DNA from 2 places in the Actinoplanes sp. NPDC020271 genome. Region 2 is predicted to be linked to the other one. Evidence: predicted binding sites of a transcription regulator. Region 2 holds the regulator's gene; the other holds the start of a gene.

Region 1 (11,428 bases), on a different contig from region 2:
GCATCGCGCCGTAACCGATGCGGGTCAGGACCAGGTCGTCGGCGAGGGTGATCGTGTCGTTCATGCCGAAGAGTCTGCCTGCGGAAAAGGCGGTCGGGCAGGCAGAGATCATCCTGGTACAGCCGGTACCAGGATGATGCGGCAGGGATGCGTCACGATGGCGGGCATGGATCAGCTCGGCGACGCGCTCCGGGTCTGGCGGGACCGGCTCGACCCGGCCACCGTCGGTCTCGCCCACCTCTCCCCGCGGCGCGTGCCCGGCCTGCGGCGGGAGGAGCTGGCCGTGCTGGCCGGCATCTCCGTGGAATACGTGGTGCGCCTCGAACAGGGACGAGCCCCGACGCCGTCGGCGCAGGTGTGCTCGGCGCTGGCCCGCGCGCTGCGGCTCTCCGACTCCGAGCAGGCCCACCTGATGCGCCTCGCCGGGCACGCGGCCGACCCCGACCGGGTCCCCCGGATCATCCCCGGCAGTCTCTACCGGATCATGGATCAGCTCGTCGGCCACCCGCTCGCGGTCTACGACGCGGCCTGGCAACTGTTGCACTGGAATCCGCTGTTCGCGGCCACCTTCGGCGACCCGACGGTGCACGGCGCCGGTTTCCGCAACGTCCTGCTCGCGCACTTCGAGGACGGGTTGTCCCGGGTCCGGCAGACCGCCGGGGAGCGCGCCCAGTTCGAGGAATCGATGGTCAGCGACCTGCGTGCCACCACCGGCCGTTACCCGCGTGACCCGGAGGTCGCCGCGCTGATCACCCGGCTGAATCGGATCCCCCGCTTCCGCGAGTTGTGGCAGCGCAGCGACGTCGCCGAGCACCAGAGCTCTCGCAAGATCGTCGAGCATCCGGAGGTCGGCGACATCGCGCTGGACTGCGACGCGCTCACCACCCAGGGCTCGAATCTGCACCTCATCGTCTACAGCCCCCGGCCCGGCTCGGACGCGCGCGGCAAACTCGACCTGCTCGCCGCCATCGGCACCCAGCAGATGTCCACCCCGCGATGACCCCCGACCCGCGCGCCGCCGGCCGCGGCTCCGTGACATCTGGCGTCTCATCGGGCACTCCGGCAGACCCTCGTCACCGGTGGGCCGGAGATCGGCGAAGGCGGCCTCGCGGCGTCCTAACCTGGGGACATGTCGTACGTCGCCACCCGTGACGGGCGCCGGGATCGCAGCGCCGCGCACCGGGCCCCAGCCGTTCCTGACCGGATCGACGATCTGCACGGCAACAGCCTTGGCGTGCTCGAAGTCCCCCATCACATGGCCTGCGGGCATGCCAGCCGCCGCCGCTACGACCTGGAGGATCCCGCCCAGTTGCGGCACGCCTACGCACAGGTCCTGTGCGAGGCGGCCGGCTGCGGCGAGGTCGAGGATCTGATAAACCCGGCCATGCTGCGTCGCGTGTGGCGCGACCTGCATCTGCCGTCCCGGGTCCGCGAGGCCTGGGAGACCCGGCATCCGAGCCTGCGCCGCACGGTGAACCGCTCCTCCGAGACCGCGACCAGCCGCGACCCGAACTCCCGGCCGGGCTCCGGGCGCGGGTTCGCCCGCCGTCGCCGCGACACGTCGGTGACCCGGACGACGAGCGTCCGCGCCGCCGGGTGACCGGCTCACCTCCGATGCGACGGCCTGGAGTCTCAGCCTGGCGTGGCGGCGGCGCAGACCTTCCGACCGTTCTCGTCGGCCAGGCCGAACGCCTCGTGTTCCGTGAGTCGCTCGGAGACGGTTCTCGTGAGGTCGGCCTGCACGGCTGACCCGGTCGAAGTCCGCCGGCCGGCCCAGGTCGAGTCGATCGTGAAGCCGAAGCGTTTCTCCCGGTCCAGGATGCCGGCGACGCAGGCGTCCATCGGGGCGACACTCGGCGCCTGGCATCGGAGCAGCTTCGCCGCAGCGTCGTCCCGCTCGACGAGACGCTCACGGAGGTAGTTGTCGACGACCTCCTCCGGCGTACGGCTCGATCGGCTCGGGGACAGAAAAGGCCGTGGCCCTCGGATCAACCGGGGCCACGGCCGGAGGTGGAAGGGTCAGGCAGCCGCGCCGACGGCGACCTGCTCCAGAGCTGTCTCCAGGATCTCGCGGACGTCGGAGACGATGTGGACCGTCAACGCGTCCAGCACGTCCGCCGGCACGTCGTCCAGGTCCGGCTCGTTGCGCTGCGGCAGGTAGACCTCGGTCAGCCCGGCCCGCTGCGCGGCGAGCAGTTTCTGCTTCACGCCGCCGATCGGCAGGACCCGGCCGGTCAGTGACACCTCGCCGGTCATCCCGACCTCGGCCCGCACGTTGCGGCCGAGCAGCAGCGACACCAGCGCGGTGGTCATCGTGACACCGGCCGAGGGGCCGTCCTTGGGGGTGCCGCCCGCCGGCACGTGCAGGTGGATCGGGTGGTCCAGCTGCTCGGGTGAGATGCCGAGCTCACCGGCGTGCGCCCGGACGTAGGAGAGGGCGATCTGCGCCGACTCCTTCATCACGTCGCCGAGCTGGCCGGTGACGGACAGGCCGCCCTTGTCGCCGGGCAGCAGCGACGCCTCGATGTAGAGCACGTCGCCGCCCATGCCGGTGACGGCCAGACCGGTGGCGACGCCGGGGACGGCGGTGCGCTCGGCGGACTCCGGGGTGAACCGGGGACGGCCGATCAGGTCCTTCAGGTCGGGCGCGTCGACCGTGGCGGGCAGGTCACCCAGCGCCGCTTTGCGGAACGCCTTGGCGAGGAGGCGCTCCATCGACCGTACGCCCGCCTCTCGGGTGTAGTTCGCCGCGATCTCGCGCAGAGCGCCCTCGGTGACCGTCACCTCCCCCTCGGACAACGCGGCCTTCTCCAGTTGCCGCGGCACCAGGAAGTCGCGGGCGATGGCGACCTTGTCGTTCTCGGTGTAGCCGTCGATCGCGATCAGCTCCATCCGGTCGAACAGCGCCTGCGGGATCGTCTCGAGGGTGTTCGCGGTCGCGATGAACAGCACGTCGGACAGGTCCAGGTCGAGGTCCAGGTAGTGGTCGCGGAACGTGTGGTTCTGCGCCGGGTCCAGCACCTCGAGCAGGGCCGCCGCCGGGTCGCCGCGGTAGTCACTGCCGATCTTGTCGACCTCGTCGAGCAGGACGACCGGGTTCATCGAACCCGACTCGCGGATGGCGCGGACGATGCGCCCGGGAAGAGCTCCCACATAGGTACGGCGGTGGCCGCGGATCTCGGCCTCGTCCCGCACGCCTCCGAGCGCGACGCGGACGAACTTGCGGCCCAGAGTGCGCGCCACGGACTCGCCGAGCGAGGTCTTGCCGACTCCGGGCGGACCGGCCAGCAGGATCACCGCGCCGGAGCCACGCCCGCCGACGACGCTCAGGCCACGGGACTCGCGGCGGGCCCGGACGCCCAGGTACTCCACGATGCGGTCCTTGACCTCGTCGAGCCCGTGGTGGTCGGCGTTCAGCACGGCGCGGGCCGCGTCCAGGTCGGTGTTGTCGGTGGTGCGGACGCTCCACGGCAGGTCCAGGACGGTGTCGAGCCAGGAGCGGATCCAGCCCGCCTCCGGGTTCTGGTCACCGGCCCGCTCCAGCTTGTCAACTTCGCGAAGAGCCGATTCCCGTACGGCGTCGGGCAGTTCCGCCGCCTCCACCTTGGCCCGGTAGTCGTCGGTGCCGTCGGCCTCGCCCTCGCCCAGTTCCTTGCGGATGGCCTTGAGCTGCTCGCGCAGCAGATACTCACGGTTACGCTTCTCGACCGACTCGCGCACATCGGTCTCGATCTTGTCGCTGACCTCGGACTCGGCCAGGAAGTCACCGGTCCACTCGATCAACAGCTTCAGCCGGGCCTCGACGTCCGGGGTCTCCAGCAGCTCACGCTTGCGGTCGCCGGACAGGTACGGCGCCCAGCCGGCGGTGTCGGCCAGGTCACCGGGGTCGTCGATGGCGCTGACCGAGTCGATGACCTGCCACGCCTCGCGGCGCTGCAACACGCTCACGACCAGCTTCTTGTACTCGGCGGCCAGCTCACGGACGTGCTCGCCGATCGTGCCGGCCTCGACCGGCTCGGCCTCGACCCACAGCGCCGCACCGGGGCCGGTCACGCCGCTGCCGATCCGGGCGCGCACGCCGGTCCGTAGCACCGCCGCGGACGCGCCGCCGCGCAGCTTGCCGACCTGCTCGATGGTGGCGACGACACCGTACGAGGCGTAACGGTCCTCCAGCCGCGGAGCGATCAGCAACTCCGAACCGGCCGCTGTGCGGGCCGCGTCGACGGTCGCGCGGGCTTTCTCGTCCAGCTCGACGGGCACGACCATGCCGGGGAGCAGCACGATGTCGTCGAGGAACAACACAGGGAGACGCTTGCTGGTCACCGGTACCTCCGAAAGTTGAGTACACGCGGCTCAACCAGGAAGGGGTCGATGATCTTCCACCGTTCACTTTCAGCGAACATTCCCTCAGCTCCGGCCCGTCCCGGCCGAGATGAAACGCCTGATGAGAACCCGATACGCCGTGGCCGCCGCCGTCGTCGCGGTGGTCACCGGCGCGCTCGCCGTCGTCAGTTCCGCCCACGCCCGCGACGAGACGCCCACGCCCGGCGGGTACGTGCTCGACGACGGCCAGAATCATGGCGGCAAGAGCCTGTCGGAGGTCGTCGAGGAGAACAGCCGACCGCTGACCCCGAGCCGCCTCGCCCAGCTGAAGAAGGAGGCCGCCGAATCCGGCCCGATCGTCTACGACCCCGGGCCGGGTTGAGTTCCCGGCGTACGTCACCGCGGTCGGCCGGCACCCGTCGTGGTTGTTCCCGGCAGATCGACGGCGGGAACCGGCTCGTGGCGGGAAGCACGCCGCGCCGGGGGCGGTGAGCCGGACCGGCCGGCTAGAACGTGCGGGGCAGCGGAGGCAGAGCCGGCTGGTCGAGCCAGGCGGTGAACAGGTCGTCGAGCGGGCGGGTCGTGAACCGGGCCGCGTGCGCGCGGAACTCCTCGGTGGTGACCGTCGAGTGCCGGTGTTCGGCGACCCAGGAGCGGACGAACGTGAAGAACGCCGCGTCGCCCATCCGCGCCCGCAACGCGTGCAGTGTGAGCGCCCCGCGTTTGTAGACGAGCGGGTCGAACATCCGGTCCACCCCGGGGTTCGCGATGGCGATGGTGGCCGGCTGTGTCGCGGCCCAGGCGTGCCACTGGGCGGCGTGCGCGGCGGCCGAGCGCCCGCCCGAGGCACCGGACCACAACCATTCCGCGTACGTCGCGAAGCCCTCGTTGAGCCAGATGTGCCGCCAGCTGGCAACGGTCAGGCTGTTGCCGAACCACTGGTGGGCGAGTTCGTGCACGACGAGTCGTTCGTGGGTGCGCCGCCCGTCGACGTGGTTGCGCCCGAAGACGGCCATGCCCTGGGCCTCGATCGGGTCGTCGAGGTCGTCGTCGGTGACGACCACGACGTACTCCCGGAAGGGGTACGGCCCGAACAGGTGCTCCAGGGCGTTCATGATCTCGCCGTGCCGCCCGAAGTCGTGCCGGAAGTTCGGCTGCACGCGCGGCGGGACGGCGGCCCGCTGGACGACCCGCCCGTGGGCGAGTTGCACCATCTCGTAGCGGCCGACCTGCACGCCCATCAGGTACGGCGCGGTCGGCTCGGTGCGCTCGTAGACCCACGTGATCGTGCCGGCCTCGCGTCGCCGGCTGACCAGGTCACCGGTGACCACCACGGTGTACGGCGCCGCGGTCGTCACCGACACCAGGAAGGTCGCCTTGTCGTCGGGCCGGTCGTTGCACGGGAACCACGACGGCGCCCCGTTCGGCTGGCTGGCGACGAGGGCTCCGTCGGTCAGTTCGTCCCAGCCGATGTCACCCCATCGCCCGCTGATCGGGGCGGGCTTACCGCCGTACCTGATCTCGATCTTGAAAATCGACCCGTAGGCGATGGTGCGTTCCGGGCGGACGCGCAGTTTGTCCGGGCGGTGGTCGAATTTCGCCGGCCGGCCGTCGACCCGGACGTCCTTGACCCGCGAGCGGCCGAAGTCGAGCGTGAGACGCGACAACGACTGGACGGCGCGGGCGGTGATGACCGCCCGGCCGTCCAGCCGGTTCGTCGACACTTTGTAGTCGAGTTCGAGGTTGTAGTGCAGCACGCGGTACCCACCGTTGCCGTGCCCCGGGAGGTACGGATCGGTGGAGTGCTCGGCGCCGGGTGAGGCGGCCGAGGTCATGACCGCCGGCGAGCCGTGGCCGGCCAGGCCGCGATCGGGTTGCCCAGCCACCGGCTGTCACCGGGCACGGCGTCACCGCGGGTCACCAGCGAGCCGGGCCCGACCGTGCTGCCGTCACCGATGCTCGCGCCGGGAAGCACGATCCCGTGCGGGCCGAGCGTCGCGCCCGCGCCCAGTGTCACCTCGTCCATGGCCATGATCCGATCATGGAACAGGTGGGTCTGCACGACGCACCCCCGGTTGACCGAGGCACCGTCGCCGAGACGGACGAGGTCGTACTCCGGAAGCCAGTAGGTTTCCAGCCAGACGCCGCGGCCGATCTTCGCGCCGAGGGTCCGCATCCAGATGGTGAGCAGCGGGGTGCCGTTGGCGAAACGGAACAGCCACGGCGCGGCGAACGCCTCGACGAACGTGTCGGCCAGCTCGTTGCGCCAGACGAACGACGTCCAGAGCGCGTGCTCGGTGACCGTGAACCGGCCCACCAGCAGCCACTTCGCGGCCGTCCCGAGCAGCGCGGCGGCGATCGCCGAGGCCAGCAGGAGCGGGCCGGCGGCGAGCACGGTCACCCAGCCCCCGGCGGTCTGCCAGATCGCCGCGAGCGCGACCAGGACGCCGATGACCAGGGTGCCGGCGGCCATCACCGGGACGACCCGGCACAGCTCGATCAGGGCGCGGGCCACTTTCAGGCGCGCCGGCGGGGCGTACGTCAGATTGGCGTCCGCGGTCTCGACCGTGCGGCGCAGCGGCATCGGCGGGGCGCCGAGCCACGACGAGCCCTTCTTCGCCTTGCGCGGCGCCGACGAGAGCACACCGACCAGGCCCCGCTTGGGGACCGAACGGCCGGGCGCCGCCATCCCGGAGTTGCCGAGGAACGCCTGCTTGCCGATGCGCGCCGGGGCGATCCGCAGCCAGCCGTGGCTCAGCTCGTAGGTACCGACCATGGTGTCGTCGGCCAGGAACGCGCCGTCGTCGACGGTGGTCATCTTCGGCAGCGCCAGCACGGTCGACGCCTCGACGTTGCGGCCCACCTTCGCGCCGAGCAGCCGCAGCCAGACCGGGGTGAACAGGCTGGAGTAGATCGGGAACAGCGCGATCCGGGCCATTCCCATCAGGCGCTCGGTGGTCCACACCTGCCAGGCCCGGCGGCCCTGCACGGGGTGGAAGCCTTCCCGCAGGCCGATGCTGAGCAGGCGAACAGCGACGAGCACGACCAGCGCGTACGTGATCAGGTAGCTCACCGCGGCGACCGGCGCGGCCGGCAGGGCCGCCGTCGCGGTCGGGTGCTCGCCGAGCACATGACCGAGGAGCGCGAGCGCGGGCAGCGCGGCGACGACCGGGACCAGGCCGAGCAGGTGCGCGGTCAGGCTGTACCAGCCGACCCAGAACTTGGAGCCGAACCGGTGCCGTTCCGGGCGCTGCGCCGGCCAGCCCTCGCCGTCCTTGGCCGCGATGGGCACGGCCGGGGAGCCGGCCCAGCGCTGACCGGCGGGAACGGAACCGGTGACGGTCGAACCGGCGCCGATCTTCGCGTTCTTGCCGACGCGCGCGCCGGGCATCAGGGTGCTGCGGGAGCCGACCCGCGCACCGGCGCCGACCCGGACCATCCCGACCCGGACGACGTCGCCGTCGATCCAGTAGCCGGAGAGGTCGACCTCGGGCTCGATCGCCACCCCGCGGCCGAGTTTCAGCAGGCCGGTGACGGGCGGCGCGGAGTGCAGGTCGACGTCGCGGCCGATCCGGGCTCCGAGCGCCCGCGCGTACGTGATCATCCAGCCCGCCCCGGTGACCCCGTTCGCCCCGGTCAGCTCGGCCAGCCGCTCGGCCGCCCACAACCGCAGGTGCACACTGCCGCCGCGCGGGTACTTCCCCGGGCCGACCCCGCGCAGCAACATCCGCGCGCCGCCGGCCGCCACCGCGATCCGCCCGGCCGGGCTGAACAGCACCAGCCAGCTCGCCACGATCCACGACCAGGACACCTGCGGCGCCCACGGGGCCGGCGTGAGCAGGGTGAGGATCTTGCCGAGCGCGGCGAGCACGGTTATCCAGCGCAGGCCGACCAGCGCGAGCATCGGCAGCATCAGCAGCGCCTGCAGCAGCCCGGCCCGCAGCGGCGTCGGGCGGACGTCGCGGCGGGTGGTCTCCTGCGCGCCGAGCGCCTCGACGGCCACCGCCATCTGCGACAGCCGTGGGTTCTGGTAGATGTCGGCCACCGACATCTGCGGGTAGGTCTGCCGGATCCACGCGACCAGCTGAGCCGCGTTCAGGCTGCTGCCGCCGCTGCTGAAGAAGTCGGCGTCACCGTCGGCCGGGCGAAGCCCGAGGATCCCCTCCCAGCCGCCGGCCAGCCAGTCCTGCGCCGCGGTCAGTTCGGCCGCGGTCCCGCCGGCCACGACCAGCGGCCAGGGCAGGGCCACCCGGTCGACCTTTCCCGACGTACGCGTCGGAAGGTCGTCGATGACGGCGAGCAGCGGGACCAGAGCGGCCGGTAGCTGCTCCCGAATCTGCTGGTTGGCGGCCGCGATGTCCAGTTCGGCGCCGTTCTGCGCCACCAGGTAGCCGACCAGCAGCTGGTTGCCGGCCGCGGTCTTCTTGATCGCGACGGCGGCCCCGGCGACCCCGGGCAGCGCCTGCAACGCGGCGTCGATCTCCCCCAGCTCGATCCGCCGGCCACCGAGTTTCACCTGCTCGTCGCCGCGACCCAGGAACAGCAGGCCGTCGGCCTCGGCGCGCACGATGTCGCCGCTGCGGTACGCCCGCGCCCAGCCCATCGACGGCAGTGCCGCGAACTTCTCGGCGTCCTTCGCGGCGTCGAGGTAGCGGGCCAGGCCCACGCCGCCGATGACCAGTTCACCGGTCTCGCCCATCGCGACCGGCTCGCCGTCGGCGCCGACCACGGCCAGCTCCCAGCCGGCCAGGGGCAGCCCGATGCGGACCGGACCTTCCCCGGTCAGCCGGGCGGCGGTCGCCACGACGGTCGCCTCGGTCGGCCCGTACGTGTTCCAGACCTCCCGCTCCTCCACGGCCAGACGTTCCGCCAGCTCGGGCGGGCAGGCCTCCCCGCCGAAGATCAGCAGCCGGACCTCTTCCAGGGCCTCGACCGGCCACAACGCGGCCAGCGTCGGCACGGTCGAGACGACGGTGATCCGCTGCTCGGCCAGCCACGGCCCCAGGTCGACGCCGCTGCGCACCAGCGACCGCGCGGCCGGCACCAGGCACGCGCCGTGCCGCCAGGCCAGCCACATCTCCTCGCAGGACGCGTCGAACGCCACCGACAGCCCGGCGAGCACGCGATCACCCGGCCCGAGCGGCTCGGTGCCCTCGTCGACCAGGAACAACTGTGCCTCGGCGTCCACGAACGCGGCGGCCGCGCCGTGCGTGACGGCCACGCCCTTCGGCGTCCCGGTCGAGCCGGACGTGAAGATGATCCACGCGTCGTCGGTCGCGGCCGGTCGCCCGGCGCTTCCTCCCGGGGCACGCCGTGATGACACGCTCAACCCGTCGCCGAGGACCGCGCACACGCCCGCCTCGCCGAAGACCAGCTCGGCCCGCTCGTCCGGGTCGTCGGCGTCCACCGGCACATACGCCGCACCGGCCGCCAGCACTCCGAGAATCGCCAGGTACAGCTCGGCCGAACCGGACGAGATGCGGATGCCCACCCGGTCGCCGGGCCCGACCCCGTGCTCCTGCAGCAGCGCCCGCAGCGCCTCCACCTCAGCGGCCAGCTCGCGGTAGGTGAGCGTCACGTCCCCGGCGTCGATCGCGGGCGCTCCGGGGTGCTCCCGCACGGTGGCGTCGAGGATGTCGACGAGGGTGCGGCGCATCGGCGCGGAGCGGGAGTGGAACACCGCCGGCGCCCCGGGCGAGTCAGCGATGTCGGACAGCTCGATCAGACGCAGATCAGTGGTCACCGTCACCGGGCAAAGCTCCCTATCCACCTCAGGTCGGTCATGGGCCCGGCGCACGGCGCCGAGCTGCCCGGGGCGACCTTCCAAGCTACGGGAGTCGGGGGCCGGATGACGTCACCCTGAAGGATTCGTGGTCACTGACACAGCCGGGTAGGCCGATCGGCATACCCGAACGACGTCGATCGGTAGATGTGTGACCGATTACGCCCCGCGACGCTGGACTCGTGATCGAACTCAGGGAACTCACCAAACGCTACGGCGACCGGACCGCCGTCGACCGGGTCACCGCGACCGTTCCGTCCGGGCAGGTCACCGCGCTGCTCGGCCCGAACGGCGCAGGGAAGTCCACGGCGATGCGCCTCGCGCTCGGGCTGGACCGGCCCACCTCCGGCACCGCCCTGATCGACGGCCGCCGCTACGCCGAGCTGCGCGATCCGCTGCGCCGGGTCGGCGCCCACCTGGATGCCCGCGCGTTCCATCCCCGGCGGTCGGGCCGGGCCGGGCTGCTGGCGCTGGCCCGCTACAACGGGCTCCCGCGGGCCCGGGTGCGGGCCGTGATCGACCAGGTCGGCATCGGGACGGTCGCGGGCCGACCGGCCGGGACGTACTCGCTCGGGATGGCGCAGCGACTCGGTGTCGCCGCCGCGATGCTCGGCGACCCGGGCACGCTGATCCTCGACGAACCGGTCAACGGCCTCGACGCGGACGGCGTGCGCTGGGTGCGCGAGCTGCTGCGCACGTGGGCCGGCGAGGGTCGCACGGTCCTGCTCACCAGCCACCTGATCAGCGAGGTCGCCCTGATCGCGGACCGGGTCGTGGTGATCGGCCGGGGCCGGCTGCTCGCCGACGCGCCGCTGGCCGAGTTCACCGCCGCCCGGGAGGCCTCGGTCGAGGTGGCGGCGGCCGACGAGGAGTCGTTCACCCTGCTGGCCGCCGCGCTCGGCGAGCACGCCGAAAAGATCGATCAAACCCGATTGCGCGTACGGTCGTTGCCCGCGACCGAGGTCGGCCGCCGCGCGCACCGGGCCGGCGCGGTCCTGCGCGAGCTGCGCACCGTCTCCCCCAGCCTCGAGGAGGCGTACGTGCGCCTGATCGAGGACGAGACCGAGTACGTGGCGGCGGCCCGATGAGGCGCGCGTTCGCCGCCGAGTGGGGCAAACTCTGGTCGCTGCGGTCCCCGTGGTTCTGCGTGGCCGCCGCGCTGCTGCTGACCGCGGGCACGGCGTTCACGCTGGCCAACGACTTCGTCTACGACATCTCGCTGGGCCGGGTGCCGGAGTCCGAGACGCTGCCCGTGCTCGACCCACTGATCCAGGCCGCACAACTGGGCCGGCTCACCCTCGTGGCCCTGGCGATGCTGCTGGT
Region 2 (11,428 bases):
CCGCATCCGGTCGACCTGGCGCTGCAGCTGGTCGAGCTCGACCGGCCGGGAGTCGATCTCCATGCGGAGCCGGGAGGCGGCCTCGTCGATCAGGTCGATCGCTTTGTCCGGGAGGAAACGGTCACTGATGTAGCGGTCGGAGAGGCTGGCCGCGGCGACGAGCGCGGCGTCGGTGATCTGCACCCGGTGATGTGCCTCATACCGGCCCTTGAGCCCACGAAGGATGCCGATGGTGTCCTCGACGGTCGGCTCGCCGACCACGACCGGCTGGAAGCGCCGTTCCAGCGCCGGGTCCTTCTCGATGTGCTCGCGGTACTCGTCGAGCGTGGTCGCGCCGACCATGCGCAGCTCACCGCGGGCCAGCATCGGCTTGAGCATGTTGCCGGCGTCCATCGAGCCCTCGCCCTTGCCGGCGCCGACGACCGTGTGCAGCTCGTCGAGGAACGTCACGACCTGCCCGTTCGAGCTGCGGATCTCCTCCAGCACGCTCTTGAGCCGCTCTTCGAACTGGCCCCGGTACTGCGCGCCGGCGACCATCGCGCCCAGGTCCAGGGAGACGAGCGTCTTGTCGCGCAGCGATTCCGGCACGTCACCGGCGACGATCCGCTGGGCGAGCCCTTCCACGATGGCGGTCTTGCCGACACCGGGCTCTCCGATCAGAACCGGATTATTTTTGGTACGCCGTGAGAGCACCTGCACCACGCGCCGGATCTCCGCGTCGCGGCCGATCACCGGGTCGATCTTGCCCTCACGCGCCTGTGCGGTCAGGTCGACGCTGTACTTCTCCAGCGCCTTGTAGGTCTGCTCGGGGTCCGCGTTCGTCACCTTGCGGTCCCCACCGCGCACCTGCGGGAACGCCGCGACCAGCGCCTCCTCGGTCGCACCGGCGCCTTTCAGGGTCTGGCCGACCGCGCCGCCGCCCCGGGCCAGGCCGGCCAGCAGGTGTTCGGTCGAGATGTACTCGTCGCCGAGGGGCTGGGCGATCAGCTCGGCCTCACCGATCGCGTTCACGAACTCGCGGGAGAGGCTGGGCTCGGCGGTGCTGGCGCCGCGGGCACTGGGCAGCTGCTCGACGGCGCGGGCGGCGGCACGGCGTACGTCCGCGGGATTTGCACCGACCGCACGCAACAGTGCGGGCGCGGTGGACCCGGCGGTGTCCAGCAGGGCGAGCAGCATGTGCCACGGCTCGACCGTGGCGTGCCCGCTCTGTGCGGCGTTGGCCACGGCGCCCTTGATCACGTCGCGGCTCTTGGTGGTCAAACGTTCGGCGTTCATGAGCTCCCCTGATCGGCGTCCCACCGGGTGTAACCCAACAGACTTGAGCGTATTCCACTCAACTTTACCTCCTCCGGGCAGACCCGTGGTGATGGTGGCCACCACCGAGAGCGCTCTCCAGCCGAAGGGCCGTAAGTTCGAAGGGTGACGCGCCTCCTGTCCCGGCGGCTGCTCCCGCTCGGCTTCATCTTTCTCGCCTCCGGGATCGCAACCGCGGTGGTCGGCCCGTTCCTGGGGCTGTTTCTCAGCACCGCGGTGCACGCCGGCCCCGTCCAGGTCTCCGCGTTCCTGATCGTCGCCGCGCTCTCCGGCGTCGCGATGTCGCAGGTCCTGGCCCGGATCTCGGATCGCCGGCCGATGCGCCGCACGCTGCTGATCGCGGCCGCCCTCGCCGGGTGCGCCGGCACCGGGCTGACCTCGGTGGTCCGCAACTACTGGGTCCTGCTGGCGCTGACCGTCACGGCCACGGCGGTCGCCGGCTCGTTCTACCCGCAGTCGTTCGCCTATGCCCGACAGGTCCTGACCAGCGAGAACCCGACCCGCGCGGCCATGGGGATCAGTTCGCTGCGCACGGTGTTCTCGATCGCCTGGGTGGGTGGCCCACCGCTCGCCGCGATCCTTCTGGACAAGACCGATTTCCGGTACGTCTACGGCACCGCCGCCGTGCTCTACCTGATCGCGGCCCTGATCACCACACGCTGGCTGCCCGAGTTGGAGGCGCCCGCGCCAGCCACCAAGGGCGGCCGTGACGACTTCCGCCCGCCGCGGGCCGCCTACCCGATCATCGGCGGGTTCGTGCTGATCACCACGACAATGGTCCTCGGCGTGCAGGCGATGTCGTTGTTCGTCACGAAGAACCTGCACGGCAGCGTCGGGGACTCGGGCCTGGTCCTCGGGCTCTGTGCCGCGCTGGAGATCCCGCTGATGCTGGGCTTCGGCGCGCTGAGCACGCGGGTGCCGCTGCGCGTGCTGATCCTGGCGGGCGCGGTGAGCGGGGTGGCGTACCAGGCGCTGGCCGCGGCGGCGCACTCGGTGTGGATGCTGGCCGCCGCCCAGGTGCTGAACGCGGTGTTCATCGCGACGAACTCGGGGCTCGGGATCTCGTACGTGCAAGATCTGATGCCCTCGCATCCGGGCCGGGCGACGACGATGTTCACCAACACGTTCCCGCTCGGGCAGATCCTGGCGGCACCGCTGTTCGGCGTCGCCCAGGGGTACGACTACCGCCTCGCCTACATGATGAATCTCGGTCTGGCAGTTCTCGGCCTGATCCTGCTGCTCATCGCCCGCCCGCCGGCCCGGACCCCGATCGAGCCGATCCCGGGGATCAGGACGGGGAACGTCTGACGGACGCGACGCAAGTCACTGCTCGCGGGCTAACGTGGTGATCGTGCGCGTACGGGTGGAACAGACTCCGCTGCCGGGAATCGGCGTCCGACACGATCTCGTGACGTCCTCGGGGCGGACCGTCGGGGTGGTCTCGCACCGCAACGGTCGCCGCGACCTGGTGCTCTACGACGTCGACGACCCGGATGCCTGCCTGGCCTCGATCCCGCTCACCGACGACGAGGCCGAGGCGCTGGCCGACGTCCTCGGCGCGTCGCTGATGCTGGGCCAGCTCGCCGGGCTGCGCCAGCAGGCGGCCGGCCTGCTCACCGAGCAGATCGCGCTGCCGGCCGGCTCCCGGTTCGTGGGCCGCCGCCTCGGCGACACCCGTGCCCGCACCCGCACCAGCGCCTCGATCGTCGCCGTGCTGCGCGACCGCGAGGTGATCCCCTCCCCCGGCCCGTCCTTCCAGTTCGAGGCGAACGACGTGGTCGTCGCCGTCGGCACCCGCGACGGGCTGGACGGCGTCACCGCCATCCTGGCCGGCGACACCACCGGCTGACTGAGCCAGCCCGCGGCGGAAAACCAAAGGAAAACCGGGGGTTGGAGTGCACCACACCACCGTCCTGCTCATCGAGATCGGGGCGCTCCTGTTCGGCCTCGGGATGCTCGGCCGGGCGGGCCGCCGGTTCGGGCTCTCGCCGATCCCGCTCTACCTGCTGGCCGGTCTCGCCTTCGGGCAGGGCGGCCTGGTGCCGCTCTCGGCCAGCCAGGAGTTCATCGGGATCGGTGCCCAGATTGGGGTGATCCTGCTCCTGGTCATGCTGGGTCTGGAGTACTCGGCCGACGAGCTGGTCGGCAACCTGCGTTCGGCCGCCCCGGCCGGTGTCATCGACATGCTGCTGAACGCGCTGCCCGGCGCCCTGTTCGCGGTGTTGCTGGGCTGGGACGCGAAGGCGGCGCTGGTGCTGGCCGGGATCACCTGGGTCTCCTCGTCCGGAGTGATCGCGAAGGTGCTCGCCGACCTGGGCCGGCTCGGCAACCGGGAGACGCCGGTGATCCTCTCGGTGCTGGTCATCGAGGACCTGGCGATGGCGTTCTACCTGCCGATCGCCACCGCGGTACTGGCCGGGGTGGGGCTGCTCGGCGGGCTGAGCACGCTCGGTGTCGCGGTGGTCACGGTGATTGCGGTGCTGGTCGTGGCGATCCGTTACGGCGGCCCGATCAGCCGGTTCATGTCGGTGAAGGACCCGGAAGCGCTCCTGCTGAGCGTTTTCGGTCTGACGCTGTTCGTCTCCGGCGTGGCCGCTGAGCTGAAGGTTTCCGAGGCGGTCGGGGCGTTCCTGGTCGGGATTGCGCTCTCCGGCCCGGTCGCCCACCACGCCACCGAGATGCTGTCGCCCCTGCGTGACCTGTTCGCGGCGGTGTTCTTCGTCTTCTTCGGGCTCTCCACCGACCCGGCCGACATGCCGCCGGTGCTGCTGCCCGCGCTCGGACTGGCCGCGCTCACCATGCTGACCAAGATCACTACGGGTTACCTAGCCGCCCGGCGCACCGGGATCGCGCTGCCCGGGCGGCTGCGAGCCGGCTTCGCGCTCACCCCTCGCGGCGAGTTCTCGGTGGTCATCGCCGGGCTCGCGGTCGCTTCCGGGGTTGAGCCGAGACTCGCTCCGCTCGCCACCGCGTACGTGTTGATCACCGTCGTCACCGGCCCGATGCTGGCCCGCCTGCCGGACTACGGCTGGTTCAAGCGGCTGGTGCACAGACGGATGGCAGCACAGCGTTCCACGACAAAACCGCTGCCCACGGTTGAGTGATCTTGGTAACGAACAGCACAACCTGGGGCAAAGCCAAAAGTTACTGTCCAGTATCTGAATGTGAACTCTTGACACTTCCGTTCACTCGTTGATCGCGCTACCGTTGCGCCGCGACGACTCTCTGTATTGGGACGTTCGACACGCGCGACGGACGGTGTGATTCCTGTCGCGGTTCCGGACGGGTGAATAAGGCGGCGGCGTTGAGTGTGCGAGAGGCGACTTTCATCGGGTTCGGCAACCCGGTCGACCCCCGGCCGGCCGAGCTGGAGGCGTGGGCTTACCACCCCGAGGCAGTGCCGCTGAGCACGATGCCGAAGGACTGGGACCTGCTGATCTCCGGCGATGTGCTCGGCCCGACCCTGTTCGAACTGGCCATGGACCGGCAGTGTCCGGCCCGCCGGTTCGCGCAGCACTGTATGTACATCTACGCGGCGGACGGCGTTCGGCAGAACGCATCCAGCCAGCGCAAACGGCGGCTCAAGAAGTTCATGGAGCGCGCCGAGCAGGTCGGCGACGAGCCGATGCAGATATGGGCGCACAACTGCCGGGTCCTGATGACCCGGCCGGAGTTGTTCGACCACCACGACTGGATGGAGGGCGGCCTGGTGCGCAACCCGCGGCGGGTCGGCCTCTTCAACCGAAGGTAATCATTCGGTCACTACATGCAGTGACGGCGGCTCTCCGAACCGGAGGGCCGCCGCTTCTGGTTTTCCGACACTTCACTTGTCCGGAGAGCGGCGCGGGCGCCACACCACGAGAGCGGTCGAGTGCCTCTCCTGACGAACAAGATCACCCCGGCCGGCGTACGGGTTCATCGACTCCAGCTGAGCGATGCGCTCATACGCGTCCTCCAACTGGTGCTCCAGCTCCGTGACCCGCTGCTGCAGGTCGCCGACGAGCTGCTCCAAGCCGATGATCCGCTTGATGCCGGCCAGGTTGACGCCCTCTTCCTGGCTGAGTTTCTGCACCTCGCGGAGCAGGGCGACGTCGCGCTGGCTGTATCGCCGGCCACCGCCGCCGGCCCGGCCGGGCTGGACCAGCCCGAGCCGGTCGTACTGCCGGAGCGTCTGTGGGTGCATCCCGGCAAGCCGGGCGGCCACCGAGATGATCAGGACCTTCGCGTCGGAGGCCTGTTCCACCGAGATGCTGATCTCTTCATACATGTGCCACCTCCGGAAGGTCCCTAGCCGGCCTTGCGCAACCGCGCTTCGAGCCGTTCCCGCCCGGCCGGCGGGGTCAGTTTCGCGAAGTTCTCCAGCGCGTCCCGGGCCTCGCCGGTGACGCCGGACGGAATCTGTACCTCGACGGTGACGATCAGGTCGCCCGACTGCCCTTCCTTACGGCTCACGCCCTTGCCCCGGGCCCGCAGCTTGCGGCCGCTCGGCGTACCGGCCGGCACCCGCAGCGTGACCGGGTTGTCCAGGGTGGGGACCCGCAGGTCGGTGCCGAGAACGGCCTCGGCCACGGTGATCGGGACGGTCAGCGTGAGATCGTCGCCGCTGCGCCCGAACAGGTCGTCGGGACGCACCTTGACCTGCACGTACAGGTCGCCGGCGGGACCACCCCGGTCACCCGGCTCGCCGCGGCCGGACAGCCGGATCCGCTGCCCGTCGGCGACACCGGCCGGGAACCGGACATTGATCGTCCGGCTCTTGGTGACGCCACCGGTGCCCCGGCACTCCGGGCACTTCTCGTCCACGATGCTGCCCGAGCCCTGGCACTCACGGCACGGCTCGGAGAAGCTGAACGACCCCTGGTTGCTGGAGATCAAGCCGGTGCCCTGACACTTGGCACACGCGCGCGGCGTGGTGCCCGGCTTGGCCCCGCTGCCGTGACAGGTGTCGCAGGCACCCGGGGTGCGCAGGGTCAGCGGCAGCGTGGTGCCCCGCACGGCCTGCGCGAAGTCCAGCGTCACCTCGGTCTCCACGTCCCGGCCGCGCTGCGGGCCACGCCGCCCGGCCGGATTGCCCGGAGCGTTGCCGCCACCGGAGAAGATCGAGCTGAAGATGTCGGAGAAGCCGGTGCCACCGAACCGGCGGTCCGCACCGCCGGCCCCGGCCGCGCCGGTGAACCCGCCGAACAGGTCGGACGGGTCGAACTGCGCCCCACCCGCGCCGGGCCGGCCCGCACCACGACGGAACGCGCCCGAGCCGAACAGGGAGCGCATCTCGTCATACTCTTTGCGCTTCTTGTCGTCGGCCAGAACGTCGTACGCCTCGGAGGCGGCCTTGAATTTCTCCTCGGCCTCCTTGTTGCCCGGGTTCCGGTCGGGGTGCAGGTCGCGGGCGAGCTTCCGGTACGCCTTCTTGATCTCGTCGGTTGTGGCGGACTTGTTCACGCCAAGAACGGCGTAGAAGTCCTTCTCGAGCCAGTCCTTCGAGCTCACCCGGTCCACCTCCTCGACTTACGGGTGAAGTCCCGCCCGCCGGCGAACCGGCGGGCGGGACCACAACGGAAACTCACTCCGGATCGGCGACGGCGACCATCGCCGGGCGCAGCAGCCGCTCGCCCAGCGTGTAGCCACGACGCATCACCTCGACGCAGGTCGCCTCCGTGACATCCGCGGACGTCTGGTGGGCGACCGCCTCGTGGCGATTCGGATCGAACGGGTCGCCCTTCTCCCCGAAGGCCACCAGGCCGAGCTTGCCGGTCACCGCGGTGAGCTGCTCCGCCACCGAGGCGAACGGCCCGACCAGGTCACCGTGCTCGCGAGCCCGGTCGATGTCGTCGAGCACCGGCAGCAGCGCGGTGAGCACCGCACCGGTGGTCTGCTCGGCGGCCGCGCCCCGGTCGCGGTCGACCCGCTTGCGGTAGTTGGCGTACTCCGCCGTCACCCGCTGCAGGTCGTGCGTCCGCTCGTCGAGCTCGCTGCGCACCGCCGCCAGCTCGGCACCGAGACCGTCGGGCTTGGTGTCCTCGGCCACCCGAGCCTCGTCCTCCTGGTCAGGTGCGCGGTGTGCCCCGCGCTTCTTCTTGGGAGCCTCTTCGGTCGTCGAGTCGATCTCGCCCTGGATGACTTCCCGCTCGGCCGCCTGACCGTCGTTGTCGTCGTCCTTGGCACTCACTTCTTGTCGTCCTCCACGATCTCGGCGTCCACGACGTCGTCGCCACCGCCGGCCGGGCCGGCACCGGTCGCGCCACCGGGGGCACCGGCGTCCGCGGGACCGGCCTGCGGGGCCTCACCCTGGGAGTAGAGGGCCGAGCCGGCCTCCTGCGAGACCTGCGACAGCCGCTCGTGCGCCGACTTGATCTTCTCGATGTCGGTGCCGCCGAGCGCGCCACGCAGCTCGCCGAGCGCCTCGCCGATCTTGTTCTTGCTGTCCTCGGGGAGCTTGTCGCCGCTCTCGGCCAGGAACTTCTCGGTCTGCCACTGCAGCTGCTCGGCCAGGTTGCGGGCCTCGGCGTCCTCGCGGCGCTTCTTGTCGTCGTCGGCGTGCGACTCGGCGTCGCGCATCATGCGCTCGATGTCTTCCTTCGGCAGCGCGGAGCCACCGGTGATCGTCATCTTCTGCTCCTTGCCCGTGCCCAGGTCCTTGGCGGACACGTGCACGATGCCGTTCGCGTCGATGTCGAAGGAGACCTCGATCTGCGGGACGCCACGCGGAGCCGGCGCGATGCCGCTGAGCTCGAAGGTGCCGAGCTTCTTGTTGTACGCCGCCATCTCGCGCTCACCCTGGTAGACCTGGATCAGCACGGACGGCTGGTTGTCGTCGGCCGTGGTGTAGACCTCGGAACGGTGCGCCGGGATGGTGGTGTTGCGCTCCACCAGCTTGTGCATGATGCCGCCCTTGGTCTCGATGCCCAGGGACAGCGGGGTGACGTCGAGGAGCAGAACGTCCTTGACCTCGCCCTTGAGCACACCGGCCTGCAGCGCGGCACCGACGGCGACGACCTCGTCCGGGTTGACGCCCTTGTTCGGCTCGCGGCCGATCAGGCTCTGCACCAGCTCGGTCACGGCCGGCATCCGCGTCGAGCCGCCGACCAGGATGACGTGGTCGATGTCGGAGAGCTTGACGTCGGCGTCCTTGATCGCGGACTCGAACGGGCCCTTGCACCGGTCCAGCAGGTCCTGCGTCATGCGCTGGAACTCGGCCCGGGACAGCGAGGTGTCCAGGTGCAGCGGGCCGTTCGCCCCGGCGGTGATGTAGGGCAGGTTGATGCTGGTGGTGGTGGCAGCGGACAGCTCGATCTTGGCCTTCTCGGCGGCCTCACGCAGACGCTGGAGGGCCATCTTGTCCTGCGAGAGGTCGATGCCGTGCTCGCCGCGGAACGTCTTGACCAGGTGGTCGATGATCCGCTGGTCCCAGTCGTCGCCACCGAGGTGGTTGTCACCGGAGGTCGACTTGACCTCGATGACGCCGTCGCCCAGCTCCAGCAGGGAGACGTCGAACGTACCGCCACCCAGGTCGAAGACCAGGACGGTCTGCTCCTTGGAGCCCTTGTCCAGGCCGTAGGCGAGCGCGGCCGCGGTCGGCTCGTTCACGATCCGCAGGACGTTCAGACCGGCGATCTCGCCGGCCTCCTTGGTCGCCTGACGCTGGGCGTCGTTGAAGTACGCCGGGACGGTGATGACCGCGTCCGCGATCTGCTCACCCAGGTACGCCTCGGCGTCGCGCTTGAGCTTCATCAGCACCCGCGCGGAGATCTCCTGCGGGGTGTACTTCTTACCGTCGATGTCGATCGACCAGTTGGTGCCGATCTCCCGCTTGACCGAACGAATGGTCCGGTCCGGGTTCGTCACCGCCTGGCGCTTGGCGACCTCGCCGACCAGCACCTCGCCGTTGCGGGCGAAGGCCACGATCGACGGCGTCGTCCGGGAGCCCTCCGCGTTGGCGATGACGGTGGGCTCGCCTCCTTCCAGAACGCTGACGCAGGAGTTCGTGGTGCCGAGGTCGATGCCGACCGCACGTGCCATGGTGTGTTCCTCGCTTCAACAGGGTTGAGTGGAGCCGACTCAATGATGCCACGGGTCTGCACACCGTCAAATCGAAGTTGAGTCGGAGCCGCGCAAGTCGAGCGCTGAGCGCCCTCTTCGCACATACCTGTCCGGTCACGGCATACCGGTTCCCGTTGCTCGACCTGGATAGATCGTGCACGCTTTATCCGTGACGACGCACGGAGACGCGGTCGGTCCGTCGGCCCCATCCGCCGTCCCTGCCGTGGAAATCAAGAAAGACCAGGTCAGCCCTGTGCGAGCAGACCTTTCCGATGGTACGAGGTCCGACCTCGCCCGTCCGGCGAACAAGGAGAACGGCATCAACCCGGTCGCACCCCCACCCACCGTGGGCAGGCTCGTGGCGGCACTGAACCGATTGCACACCGCACTCGGTACGGTCTCGTACCCCTTGGTGCTGCCCTCCGCCGAGGAGGCGCGCCGCGTCGGGTCCGCCCTGCTCGCCCAGCTCGACGACTACCTGCTCCCCCGGCTGGCCCGGCTCGACGCACCACTGCTCGTGGTGGTCGGCGGCTCCACCGGCGCCGGCAAGTCGACGCTGGTCAACAGCCTGATCCAGGAACCGGTCACGACGGCCGGCGTGCTGCGCCCGACGACGCGCTCGCCGGTCCTGGTCGCGCACCCGGAGAACCTGGGCTGGTTCGAGCAGCCACACCTGCTGCCCGGGCTGATCCGCACCGTCAAGACCAGCGACGACCCGAACTCGTTGCAGGTGATCGGCGCTCGCGGCATCGGCCCCGGCCTGGCCCTGCTCGACGCGCCGGACGTCGACTCGGTGGTCGACCACAACCGCAAGCTCGCCGCCCAGCTGCTGGCCGCGGCCGACCTGTGGTTGTTCGTCACCACCGCCGCGCGCTACGCCGACGCCGTGCCCTGGGAACTGCTCAAGACCGCCCGCCTGCGCGGCACCGTGATCGCCCTGGTACTGGACCGGGTGCCGCTCGACGCGGCCGCCGAGATCTCCGCGCACCTGGGCGAGATGCTGACCGAGCACGACCTCGGCTCGGCACCGCTGTTCGTCCTGCCGGAAAGCGAGCTGGACACCCGCGGCATGCTCCCAGCCCCGGTCATCCAGCCCATGCAGCAGTGGTTCGCCCAGCTCTCGGCCGACCCTGCGGCGCGTGACGCGGTGGCCCGGCAGACGCTCAACGGGGCGCTGGCGGCACTGGTCCCGGCGGTGAACGGCCTGGCCGACGCGGCCGAGGACCAGACCCGTGCGGCGCAGGCACTGGACGAGCGGGCCGCGGCCGCCTACCGGGCCGCCAAGCAGACCGTCCGGGACGGGCTGCAGGACGGGCGGCTGCTCCGCGGCGAGGTGCTGGCCCGCTGGCAGGAATTCGTCGGCACCGGCGAGTTCCTCCGCACCCTGGAATCCCGGGTCGGCGCTCTCCGCGACAGGTTCGTCGCGGCCGTCACCGGCCGTCCCGAGCCCAGCCGCAGCCTGCAGACCGCGCTGGAGTCCCAGCTGGTCACGCTGCTGCGCGGGGTGGCGACGGATGCCGCCGAGCAGGCGTACACGTCCTGGCAGCAGCACCCGGCCGGCGAGGCGCTGCTGCTGCCGGAGCTGAAGAGTGCCTCGGCCACGCTGCCGGAGAAGACCGACCGGATGGTCCGGGACTGGCAGAAGTGGGTGCTGGACCTGGTCCGGCGCGAGGGCGGCGACAAGCGCTCGGTCGCCCGTGGCGCGGCGTACGCGGTGAACGGCGCCGGGCTGGCCGTGATGATCGCCGTGTTCACCTCGACCGCGTTCATCCCGACCGGCCTGGAGGTGGCGGTCGGGGCCGGGACCACGGTCGCCGCGCAGAAGGTGCTCGAGGCGGTCTTCGGGGACCAGGCGATCCGTACTCTCGCCACGCGGGCCCGCACCGAACTGGTCGCCCGTTTCGACGAACTGCTCGACGCCGAGGCCGCACGGTACGCGGAACGCACCGCGACCGTGCGCCTCGAAGCGGAACCCGGCACACTGTTGCGCCGGGCCGCCGCTGAGGTGGAGAGCGCCAGGAAGGACATCGCGTTGACCGGATCGGGGTCATGAGTCTGGTGGAAAAGGTGCGGG

Evidence for each region. Region 2 encodes HspR, which represses chaperone genes until heat shock. Its sites were predicted from a motif close to TTGAGTNNNNNNNACTCAA; they were not measured.
Region 1: a site for HspR is predicted at 4,339-4,357, ahead of lon (endopeptidase La). Genes of this name have one in related genera too.

What each region holds. Positions count from the first base shown of each region.
Region 1 covers NZ_JBIRWQ010000013.1:160,962-172,389, forward strand. Annotated here, with positions in the region: gene ACH442_RS27135 (oxidoreductase) at 1-64, opposite strand, end outside; gene ACH442_RS27140 (helix-turn-helix transcriptional regulator) at 167-1,000, shown strand; gene ACH442_RS27145 (hypothetical protein) at 1,130-1,600, shown strand; gene ACH442_RS27150 (hypothetical protein) at 1,633-1,992, opposite strand; gene lon (endopeptidase La) at 2,020-4,266, opposite strand; gene ACH442_RS27160 (hypothetical protein) at 4,445-4,705, shown strand; gene ACH442_RS27165 (M1 family metallopeptidase) at 4,830-6,158, opposite strand; gene ACH442_RS27170 (Pls/PosA family non-ribosomal peptide synthetase) at 6,155-10,072, opposite strand; gene ACH442_RS27175 (ATP-binding cassette domain-containing protein) at 10,288-11,193, shown strand; gene ACH442_RS27180 (hypothetical protein) at 11,190-11,428, shown strand, end outside.
Region 2 covers NZ_JBIRWQ010000011.1:204,801-216,228, reverse strand. Annotated here, with positions in the region: gene clpB (ATP-dependent chaperone ClpB) at 1-1,275, opposite strand, end outside; gene ACH442_RS24750 (sugar efflux transporter) at 1,420-2,622, shown strand; gene ACH442_RS24745 (cation:proton antiporter regulatory subunit) at 2,666-3,163, shown strand; gene ACH442_RS24740 (cation:proton antiporter) at 3,210-4,418, shown strand; gene ACH442_RS24735 (hypothetical protein) at 4,619-5,065, shown strand; gene ACH442_RS24730 (heat shock protein transcriptional repressor HspR) at 5,138-5,581, opposite strand; gene dnaJ (molecular chaperone DnaJ) at 5,602-6,804, opposite strand; gene grpE (nucleotide exchange factor GrpE) at 6,878-7,483, opposite strand; gene dnaK (molecular chaperone DnaK) at 7,480-9,333, opposite strand; gene ACH442_RS24710 (ABC transporter) at 9,524-11,407, shown strand; gene ACH442_RS24705 (GTPase family protein) at 11,404-11,428, shown strand, end outside.